3 regions of the Faecalibacterium sp. I3-3-33 genome follow, and region 1 is predicted to be linked to each of the others. Evidence: predicted binding sites of a transcription regulator. Region 1 holds the regulator's gene; each other region holds the start of a gene.

Region 1 (3,278 bases):
CGTAAGCCAGAGCAGCTGCGGTGGGCTCGTTGATGATACGGCGGACGTTCAGGCCGGCGATGGTGCCTGCGTCCTTGGTTGCCTGACGCTGGCTGTCGTTGAAGTAGGCAGGCACAGTGATGACAGCCTCGGTGACGGTCTCGCCCAGATAAGCCTCGGCGTCAGCCTTCAGCTTCTGCAGGATCATAGCGCTGACCTGCTGGGGAGTGTACTCCTTGCCGTTCAGGGTCACCTTGTGGTCGGTGCCCATCTGACGCTTGATGGAAGAAACGGTGTTGTCGGGGTTGGTGATAGCCTGACGCTTTGCAACCTGACCTACCAGACGGTCGCCGGTCTTGGTGAAGCCGACAACGGACGGGGTGGTACGGGCGCCCTCAGAGTTGGCGATAACAACAGGCTCGCCGCCCTCCATAACAGCTACGCAGCTGTTGGTAGTACCAAGGTCGATACCAATAATCTTACTCATAATGAAATCTCCTCTCGAAAGAACAAATCTTGTTTATATGATGCTTATGATGATGTCAAGCGGATGTTATTGCAAACTCCCTTGCGGGAGGTTCGGCTTGTTTATTCGGCCACCACAACGGTTGCATGGCGGATGATCTTGTCCCCCAGCTTGTAACCCTTCTGGAAAACGGTGACCACCGTGCCGCTCTCCTGCCCGTCCGGGGCGGGGATCTGCTGCACAGCATTCATAAAGTTGGGGTCAAAGGGCTTGCCCAGCACCTCGATCTCCTCCACATGGAGGGCTTCCAGTGCCTTTGCCGCCTTATCCAGCGTCATGACCACGCCCTTTTTGTAGTTCTCGTCAGTGGTGGGGGCGTTGGCAGCCATATTCAGCGTATCCAGAATGGGGATGATCTTTTCCACTGCATGGGAAACACCGTCGCCAAACTTCTGGTCGGCCTCGCGGGTGGAGCGCTTGCGGTAGTTGTCGTACTCGGCAGCCATGCGCAACAGCTGATCCTTGGCCTGTGCGGCGTTCTTTTCCGCTGCATCCAGCTTTGCCTTAACGGCTTCCATCTCCCGGGCCTTCTTGTTGAACCAGCCGCCGTCCTTCTTCTTGTCCTCTTCGGTGGCAGCTTCGGCAGCAGCCTGTTCGGGCGCTGCGGCAGCGGTCTTTTCCTCGGGGGCAGTCTCCGGCTGCTCGGTCTCGGGCACCGTGTTCTTTGCTTCTTCGCTCATTCCAGATCCTCCTTATAGATCACAGTCCGCCGCGGTACGGCAGCCTGCGGGGTGTCTTTTCGTTTACCGCTCATGCCCTCGCCCAGCTGGTCTGCAAACTCGTGCAGCAGGGGCATCAGCTTCTGGAAGGGCATCCGGGTGGGGCCGATCAGGGCAATGGAGCCCCACAGCCCGCCGCCTACCAGATACCGGTCGCTCACGATGCACAGCCCGGGGATCTGCGGTTCCAGATCCTCGCCCAGCAGCACGCTTTCGCTGCGGTTTTCCGGGGGTGCGATCAGGCTTGCGGCCTGTTCCTCGTCGTTCAGCAGGGTAAGGATATCACCCACCCGGCCGTCCAGCTGCGGCCAGTCCAGCAGGTACTGCTCGCCGCCCAGAAATACATGGGGCTTTACGCTGTCCTGCAAAATTGCGGCTGCGGCGCTGACCACCGGCACAAGTTCCGGTGCGATCTGGCTGCACAGCTCGCTGAGCATCCGGGTGGAAAGATCCACCGGTGCCACAAAGGTAAGGTTGCGGTTGAGCAGCGCCGCAAGGGCGGCTGCATTTTCCCGGGAAAGCCCGGTGCGTACCCGCGCCACCCGGGTGCGGACGTAACCGGCGGTGGTCACAGCCAGCACAGCGGCTGCGCTGCGGCCCACCTGCACCACCTCGTAATGGGCGATGCACAGATCCTCGGCGCAGGGGGTGCTGACGGCGGCGGTGCAGCCGCTGATGGCGGCCAGCGCCTTGGCAGCGCCCTGTGCCAGCTTTTCCGGCTCGTGGTCAAGGCTGGCGAACACCGCATCCACCCGGGCGCGGGTCACGCGGTCCAGCGGCTGATCATCGGTCAGCAGGTTGTCCAGATAATACCGGTAGCCCTTGGCGCTGGGCACGCGCCCCGCGCTGGTGTGGGGCTGCTCCAGCAGACCCAGCTTTGTCAGCGCCGCCATCTCGTTGCGCAGCGTTGCGCTGGACACTGCCATGTCAAAGTAGTTTGCCAGCACGCTGCTGCCCACCGGCTCGCCCTCAAGGCCATACAGCGCCACGATCGCCTGCAAGACCCGTTGCTTGCGTGCATCCATCGTCATAGCGCCTGCCTCCTTTTTGTATTGCTTTTGTTTGTTTAGCACTCCTTGTTCCTGAGTGCTAAGACCATTATAATCGTTTTTGCCTTGCTGTCAAGCCCTTTGCAAAAATGTTTATAAAGATTCATAATTCTGTCATAAAGGGGGTGTGAACTCCCTCAGTCAAAGCCTGCGGCTTTGCCAGCTCCCTCGGGGAGGGAGCCTTTGGCGCGCCCGCAAACTTTGCACTTTAGCCGGAAACTGTACCGCTATGCCAAAGGCCCCATCCCAGAGGGGGCTGGCATCGCGCAGCGATGACTGGGGGAGTTTTATTATAATATGTACTACTTTTCTCCCCTTTTTCAGCGATTCGCGCAGTTTCAACCCCCTTTCGCGCAGAATTTCTTTTGTTTTTGCCTAGTTTATGGTATATTTATGGTAACGACACCCCGTATAAACCCCACACGAAAGGAGCGAAACGTTATGAAAGCCAAACGCATCCTGAGCATCCTGCTGACCGGCAGTATGCTGCTGTCCCTGCTGCCGGTGTCTGCACTGGCAGCTGCCCCGGTGTTCGATGCACCCGCCCAAATCACGGCCAAAAAGGCTGCACCCCTTGTACAGGAGGCAGACGCCTCCCGCAGCACCGAGGAGGAAGCCTCCACCCGCAGCAGCCGTGATCTGGACGCGGAGAACGGCACCGCAGAAAGCATTACCATCCAGCTGAACGCCGAAGGCAAGCCCGCAGACAGCGGCGACGATGGCAATTGGTACTACAGTGCTGACTCCGGTTGCCAGCTGGACACTGGCGTTTTTGCCCTGCAGCCCTCCTCGGAGCCCGAGGCAGAAAGCGCATTGAAGGCACGCCTTTTCCGCATTGGAGATAAAGCCGAGCTAGTCCGCGGCACCGTCGGCTGTGAAACCAACAATTATGGCACCATCTCCGGCGGCATCTTCCAAGGGAAGGTGGCTAACTTCCGAACCATCTCCGGCGGCACCTTCCAAGGGGATGTGAACAACTACCAAACCATCTCCGACGGTACCTTC
Region 2 (3,278 bases), 1.4 Mb from region 1:
GGGTGACCATCTTCTGCTCCTTGGCAGACCAGAACAGCAGCAGGTCGCGCAGCAGCTCGGCGTGCATGCCGTAGTCAGAGTAAGCACCGAACTTGATCTGACGGCCGAACTCCTTCCAGAACTCCTCGTACTTTGCACGGTCGTTGTTCAGCATGGCGTGCAGCTCGTTCTTGATCTTCTTTTCCAGTGCGTTGTGGATCAGCTTCAGCTGGCTGTCCTTCTGCAGCATCTCACGGCTGATGTTCAGGCTCAGGTCCTGACTGTCCACGATACCCTTGACAAAGCTGAAGTAATCCGGCAGCAGGTCAGCGCACTTTTCCATAATCAGCACGCCGGAAGCGTACAGAGCCAGACCCTTCTCGTAGTCCTTGGTGTAGAAATCGTAGGGGCGGTGGCTGGGCACGAACAGCAGGGCGTTGTAGTTGGCAGTGCCCTCGGTGCGGCTCACGATGACCCGGGCGGGGTCGGCATAATCGCCGAACTTATCCTTGTAGAAGCTGTTGTACTCCTCGTCGGTCACTTCGCTCTTCTGCTTCTTCCAGATGGGGATCATGCTGTTCAGAGTTTCCAGCTCAGTGTAGGTCTCCCACTCCGGCTTGTAATCCTCAGGTTTGGGGTCCGGTTCCGGCTTCTGACGGCTCTTTTCGCGCTCCATCTGGATGGGGTAGCGCACATAGTCGCTGTACTTCTTCACGATAGCCACAATGCCGTATTCATCCAGGAAGTTATCGTATTTCTCGGTGTCAGTATCCGGCTTGATGTGCAGAATGATCTGGGTGCCCACGGTGTCCTTCTGGGCGGGGGTCATCTCGTAGCCGTCCACACCGGAGGACTCCCACTGCCATGCCTCGTCCGAGCCATAAGCCTTGGAGATAACGGTCAGTTTATCGGCTACCATAAAGGCAGAGTAGAAGCCCACGCCGAACTGACCGATGATGTCAATGTTCTCGTCCCTGTTGTCCTTCTTAAAATCCAGAGAACCGGAGTGTGCGATGGTGCCCAGATTCTGCTCCAGCTCTTCCTTGGTCATACCGATGCCGTTATCCTCCACGGTCAGGATGCGGTTTTCCTTATCACGGGTGATGAGGATACGGAAATCGCCCTTGTTCATGCCCACGGAGGTGTCGGTCAGGCTCTTATAGTACAGCTTATCAATGGCGTCCGAAGCGTTGGAGATCAGCTCCCGCAGGAAGATCTCTTTATTGGTATAGATGGAGTTGATCATCATGTCCATCAGTTTTTTGCTTTCTGCCTGAAATTCTTTCTTGGCCATAATACAAAACCTCTTTTATCACATATTTGGTGCGCCGTGTCCGGCAGAATGCCGGAATACTTAGCACTCATAACTTCTGAGTGCTAATATACAACGACTTGCAGGGAAAATCAAGGCTTTTCATAAAAAGTTAAAATTTGTTCTCCTGTGCGCGAAGCGGCGCGCCTGGATCGTATCTTATATAAAGGGTGAAATTTTTCCTGAAAAGCTTTCCCACTTTTGCGCAGACTGTGCTATAATGGAGCGAGTATGCCGGAAGGATGTGAGAAAATGTCAAAACAGGGCGATGCCGCCTACGCATGGTTCTTAAAGGGCTACAATTGCAGTCAGAGCGTAGTGGCGGCGTTTGCACCCCAGCTTGGCTTGACCGAGGAGATAGCGCTGCGCCTTTCCGCAGGCTTTGGCGCAGGTATTGGCCGGATGCGGGAGGTGTGCGGGGCGTTCTGCGGCGTGGTGACCGTGCTGAGCATGGTCTATGCCGACCCCGCCGACCCCAAGGATAAATCCCGGATGTACGCGCTGGTGCAGCAGGCGGCAGAACAGTACCGCGCCCGCAACGGCGGCGGCAGCATTATATGCCGGGAACTGCTGGCAAAGGCGGGCGCTGCCCCTACCGGTGGCACGGCGGCAGAGGACCGCACCGCAGATTACTATAAAAAGCGTCCCTGCCCGGAATTATGCCGCCTGTGCGCAGACTTGTGCACAGAATTTATTGCGGCGCACCCGGAGGGACGGCACGGATTTTATAAGGTGGATGCGTAAATGCAGCTTGAGCAACTGGAACTGACCGGCGGCGGTACGCTGACGCTCTACCTGCGGGAGAGCGTGGAGGCTATGCCGCACTTCCGGCAGCGCCCGCTGGTGCTGGTGGTGCCCGGCGGCGGATATAACCATGTCAGCCCCCGGGAGGGCGACCCTGTGGCGCTGCAATTTGCGGCAGCCGGGTATCACACGGCGGTGCTGCACTACGCAGTAGGGGAGAGTGCCCGGGATGCGCTGCCCATGCGGCAGCTGGCACAGGCCATCGGCCTTGTGCGGCAGCACGCAGAACAGTGGAATATTTTGCCGGATCAGATCGCTTTGTGCGGCTTTTCCGCCGGCGGGCATCTGGCACTGTCCGGTGCGGTGTGGGAGATCCCCGGCATGGCAGACCAGCCGCGGCCCAACGCCCTGCTGCTGGCCTACCCGGTGGTCACCGCCGGGGAATATGCCCACAGGGACAGCTTTGTGCAGCTGACAGGCACGCAGGATGTCGCCGCCCACCAGCGCTTTACGCTGGAGGATAAGATCACCCCGGCCACACCACCGGTGTTCGTCTGGCATACCATGGAGGACGAAACTGTCCCGGTGGAAAACACCTTGCTGCTGCTGAATGCCCTGCACAAGGCAGGCGTGCCGTGCGAAGCACACCTGTTTGAAAAGGGCTGCCACGGCACCAGTATCTGCACCCCGGAGGTGGACGCCGACAGTGCCCACCGCCACTGCTGGGTGCAGCTTGCGGTGGAATGGCTGAACGATACCTTTTCCTTCCACGCCTGAGATAACCGACTAAAACAGGAAAAGCGTGTGTAAATTTTAGTCATACCTACAAAAAATTCACAAATAAACCGTTGACTTGCACAGGCGTATGCCGTATACTGTCCAACGGGGATAAAAACCACGAAAGAAGGAAACAAAAATGGTTATGGATCCCACACTGCCGCGCATCAAGGTGCGCGATCTGCTTATGCAGGCATTTCTCACCGGCTGGGAGCGCTCCGATAAGAGCACCTCGCAGGACGAGTACCTGCAAAGTTCCATTCAGGTCATTGAGATGCTGCAGGTAGAGCCGGAAAACCTCTATGCAGAGGAAGGTCTTGGCCTGCCGGACGGCGAAGAGGTGGATCATCTGGACGATCTGCTGCGGGCAGACGGCTTCTGGCTGTACTACGGAGTGGAAGCGGAAAACTTCTTCCTCATCCAGTGGTACCCGGACGAAGCTTCTGCCAATGCAAAGCTTGCACAG
Region 3 (3,278 bases), 1.0 Mb from region 1:
GATCTTGGCACCGGTGCGCTCGTCGCCCTCCAGCGTGTCGCACAGAGCGCGCACAGCGGGGATAGCATTGATGGGAGCGGTACCGCCGCCGGCCACAACACCCTCCTGCACAGCTGCCTTGGTAGCGTTCAGGGCATCCTCGATGCGCAGCTTCTTGTCCTTCATCTCAACTTCGGTAGCAGCACCGACCTTGATGACAGCCACGCCGCCGGCCAGCTTAGCCAGACGCTCCTGCAGCTTCTCGCGGTCAAAGTCGCTGGTAGCGGCCTCGATCTGGCTGCGGATCTGGGCAATGCGGGCTGCAATAGCGTCCTTATCGCCTGCGCCACCCACGATGGTGGTGTTCTCCTTGGTCACCTTCACCTGACGGGCATGACCCAGCAGCTGGACGGTAGCGTCCTTCAGCTCGTAGCCCAGATCAGAGGAGATCACAGTGCCGCCGGTCAGGGTGGCGATATCCTGCAGCATCTCCTTGCGGCGATCACCGAAGCCGGGGGCCTTGACGGCCACAACGTTCAGGGTGCCGCGCAGACGGTTGACGATCAGGGTGGACAGAGCCTCGCCCTCGATATCCTCAGCCACGATCAGCAGCTTCATGCCGTTCTGCATCACCTGCTCCAGCAGGGGAACCAGATCCTGAATGACGCTGATCTTCTTATCGGTGATCAGGATAGCGGCGTTGTCCAGATCGGCCACCATCTTGTCGGTATCGGTGACCATATAGGGAGTCAGGTAGCCGCGGTCGAACTGCATACCTTCCACGATCTCGTTGTAGGTCTCAGCGGTGGTCTTGTTCTCCTCGATGGTGATAACGCCGTCAGAGGTGACCTTCTCCATAGCCTCGGCGATCAGACGGCCGATTTCGGGGTCACCGGCAGAAATGGTGCCGACGCGGGCGATATCGTTGCTGTCCTTCACCTTCTGGCTGTGTGCCTTGATGGTCTCCACAGCGGTGGTAACGGCCTTGCTCATGCCGCGGCGGATATCCATGGGATTTGCACCGGCGGTAACGTTCTTCATGCCCTCGTTGACCATGGCCTGTGCCAGCACGGTAGCGGTGGTGGTGCCATCGCCTGCGGCATCGTTGGTCTTGGTTGCGACCTCACGCACCAGCTGTGCGCCCATGTTCTCGAACTCGTCCTTCAGCTCGATCTCCTTTGCGATGGTCACGCCATCGTTGGTGATGACCGGTGCGCCGAACTTTTTGCCCAGCACCACATTACGGCCCTTGGGGCCGAGGGTGATCTTAACGGTGTTAGCCAGGGTATCAATACCGGCACACAGTGCCTTACGGGCGTCCTCGCCCTGCTTGATCTGCTTTGCCATAATACATCGCTCCTTTATAATACAAGCTCAATTGAAAAGGAAAAATCAGTTTCAGTCTTCCACAACAGCCAGAATGTCGCTCTGGCGCACGATGGTGCACTCTTCGCCGTCCACCTTGACCTCGGTGCCGGAGTACTTGCTGGTGAGGACCTTGTCGCCGACCTTGACGGTCATCTTGACTTCCTTGCCGTCCACAACACCGCCGGGGCCAACTGCGATGACCTGTGCCACCTGCGGCTTCTCTTTTGCGCTGCCGGTCAGGATCAGGCCGCCCTTGGTGGTCTCCTCGACTTCAACAGTCTTAATGACAACACGGTCTGCAAGAGGAATGATCTTCATAATTCTTGCCCTCCAATTATATTGAATTTATTTGAAACTTTATTATGTCCTGCGGGGGCTTTGTGTGTGCTCCGCAGTGGTTTAGCACTCCTTTTCTCTGAGTGCTAAGTGTATTGTACTCATCTTGCCCTGAAAAATCAAGGGGTTTTGCAATTTTTCTTTGTTAAGAATTTATGACGCTCAAAAATCGCACCCTGCCACGCAAAAAAGCGGCGTGTTCTTGACAGGACGCGCCGCCTTTTTTATACTTATAACGAACACAACTGACGCGCTTTGCGGCAGAATGGAGGATACTGTGACAGACAAAAAGCTGATCTCATCTTTACAGGGGCTGCGGGCAGTCGCATTTCTGTGCATCGTCCTCTCCCATTGCGGGGTGTCGTGGCTGAGCCCGTGGGCGATCACGGTGTTCGTGGCGCTGTCCGGGTTCCTGATGCCCTGCAACTATTACGACCGTCCTCCCACAGCACCGGGGGTGCGGTCTGCCATGGCCTTTTCCCTGCAAAAAATACGCAAGCTGTACCCGCTGCACCTTATTATGATGGCTACCGCGCTGTTATTTGTGCTGAAGGGCCTTCTGGTGCAACCCTCTGTCCGTGGAGCGCTATCCTGTGCGGCGCAGCTTGCGGTAAGCATTTTCCTGCTGCAAACATGGATCCCGTCCAGCCGTTTCTGGTTCTGCCTGAACGGGGTGGCGTGGTATCTTTCGGTACAGGCTTTTCTGTATGCCATCTTTCCCCCGCTACTCACCGTGCTGAAAAAAGCGGATGCCTGCAGGCTGCGCTGCATAGCCGCGGCGGTTTTCTGCGCGCAGTGCCTTGCGTCCTTTGTTTTCTGGAAGGCCGGTTTCAATGAAACGACAGTCTTTTACCTGACCTATCTGTGCCCGCTTTTCCGGGCGGGAGATTTTACCATCAGCTGCTGTATGGGCTGTCTTTACCACAGCCGCAAACAGGTAAGCACCCTGCCGCGCGGTGTTTTCTCCCTGCTGGAACTTGCCGCTGTGCTGCTTGCGGGCGGCTGCCTGTTTATCGCCGCCGGACAGGTGGGGGTTCTGGGTGCAGCGTCCTTCCGATACAATGTGCTGTTTATCCCCTCTGCGGTGCTGCTGGTCTGGCTGCTTGCCGTGGGCAAGGGGTTCATTTCCCGGCTGCTTTCCGCAAAGCCGTTTTTGTGGCTGGCGGGGCTGTCTCCTTACGGTTTTCTGATCCATCAGGTGCTGATCCGGTATATGGAGTGGTTCGCGGACAAGTTTAACCTTACGGTACATCCCGTGGTCTGGACTCTGACCGTACTTTTGCTCACGCTCTGCCTGAGCAGCTTTTACAAGGCGCTGGAATGCCGGGTGCGGCAGCGCCACGCCAAAGCTGCCACCTAACAAACAAACTGCAAGGCCGCTGCGCATTGTTCTGTGCAGCGGCCTTGTTTGGATCTGATGGTTTATTACTCACTTCACAGCCGCTTTTTTGGCGGTAAAGCGCTGGTAAGCGGGCTGCGGCAGCAGCACGCGGCCCGCCAGCGGCTGCACCTGCACCGACACCTGCTTGCAGGGGGCGCACTCGCCGTCCACAGTGGCAATGATGGGCCCACGGCCATCTGCTGCCCGCAGACTG

What was found. Region 1 encodes HrcA, which represses chaperone genes, less so after heat shock. Its sites were predicted from a motif close to TGTTAGCACTCNNNNNNNNNGAGTGCTAACA; they were not measured.
Region 2: the regulator HrcA is predicted to act here: its motif matches at 1,332-1,362, upstream of htpG (molecular chaperone HtpG).
Region 3: the regulator HrcA is predicted to act here: its motif matches at 1,745-1,775, upstream of MTP39_RS08610 (co-chaperone GroES).

What each region holds. Positions count from the first base shown of each region.
Region 1 is NZ_CP094469.1:2,831,264-2,834,541, forward strand. Features, by position in the region: gene dnaK (molecular chaperone DnaK) at 1-466, opposite strand, end outside; gene MTP39_RS13260 (nucleotide exchange factor GrpE) at 568-1,185, opposite strand; gene hrcA (heat-inducible transcriptional repressor HrcA) at 1,182-2,255, opposite strand; gene MTP39_RS13270 (hypothetical protein) at 2,715-3,278, shown strand, end outside.
Region 2 is NZ_CP094469.1:1,452,742-1,456,019, forward strand. Features, by position in the region: gene htpG (molecular chaperone HtpG) at 1-1,273, opposite strand, end outside; gene MTP39_RS06975 (C-GCAxxG-C-C family protein) at 1,544-2,035, shown strand; gene MTP39_RS06980 (alpha/beta hydrolase) at 2,036-2,812, shown strand; gene MTP39_RS06985 (hypothetical protein) at 2,952-3,278, shown strand, end outside.
Region 3 is NZ_CP094469.1:1,812,833-1,816,110, forward strand. Features, by position in the region: gene groL (chaperonin GroEL) at 1-1,326, opposite strand, end outside; gene MTP39_RS08610 (co-chaperone GroES) at 1,378-1,665, opposite strand; gene MTP39_RS08615 (acyltransferase family protein) at 1,961-3,043, shown strand; gene MTP39_RS08620 (diacylglycerol/lipid kinase family protein) at 3,113-3,278, opposite strand, start outside.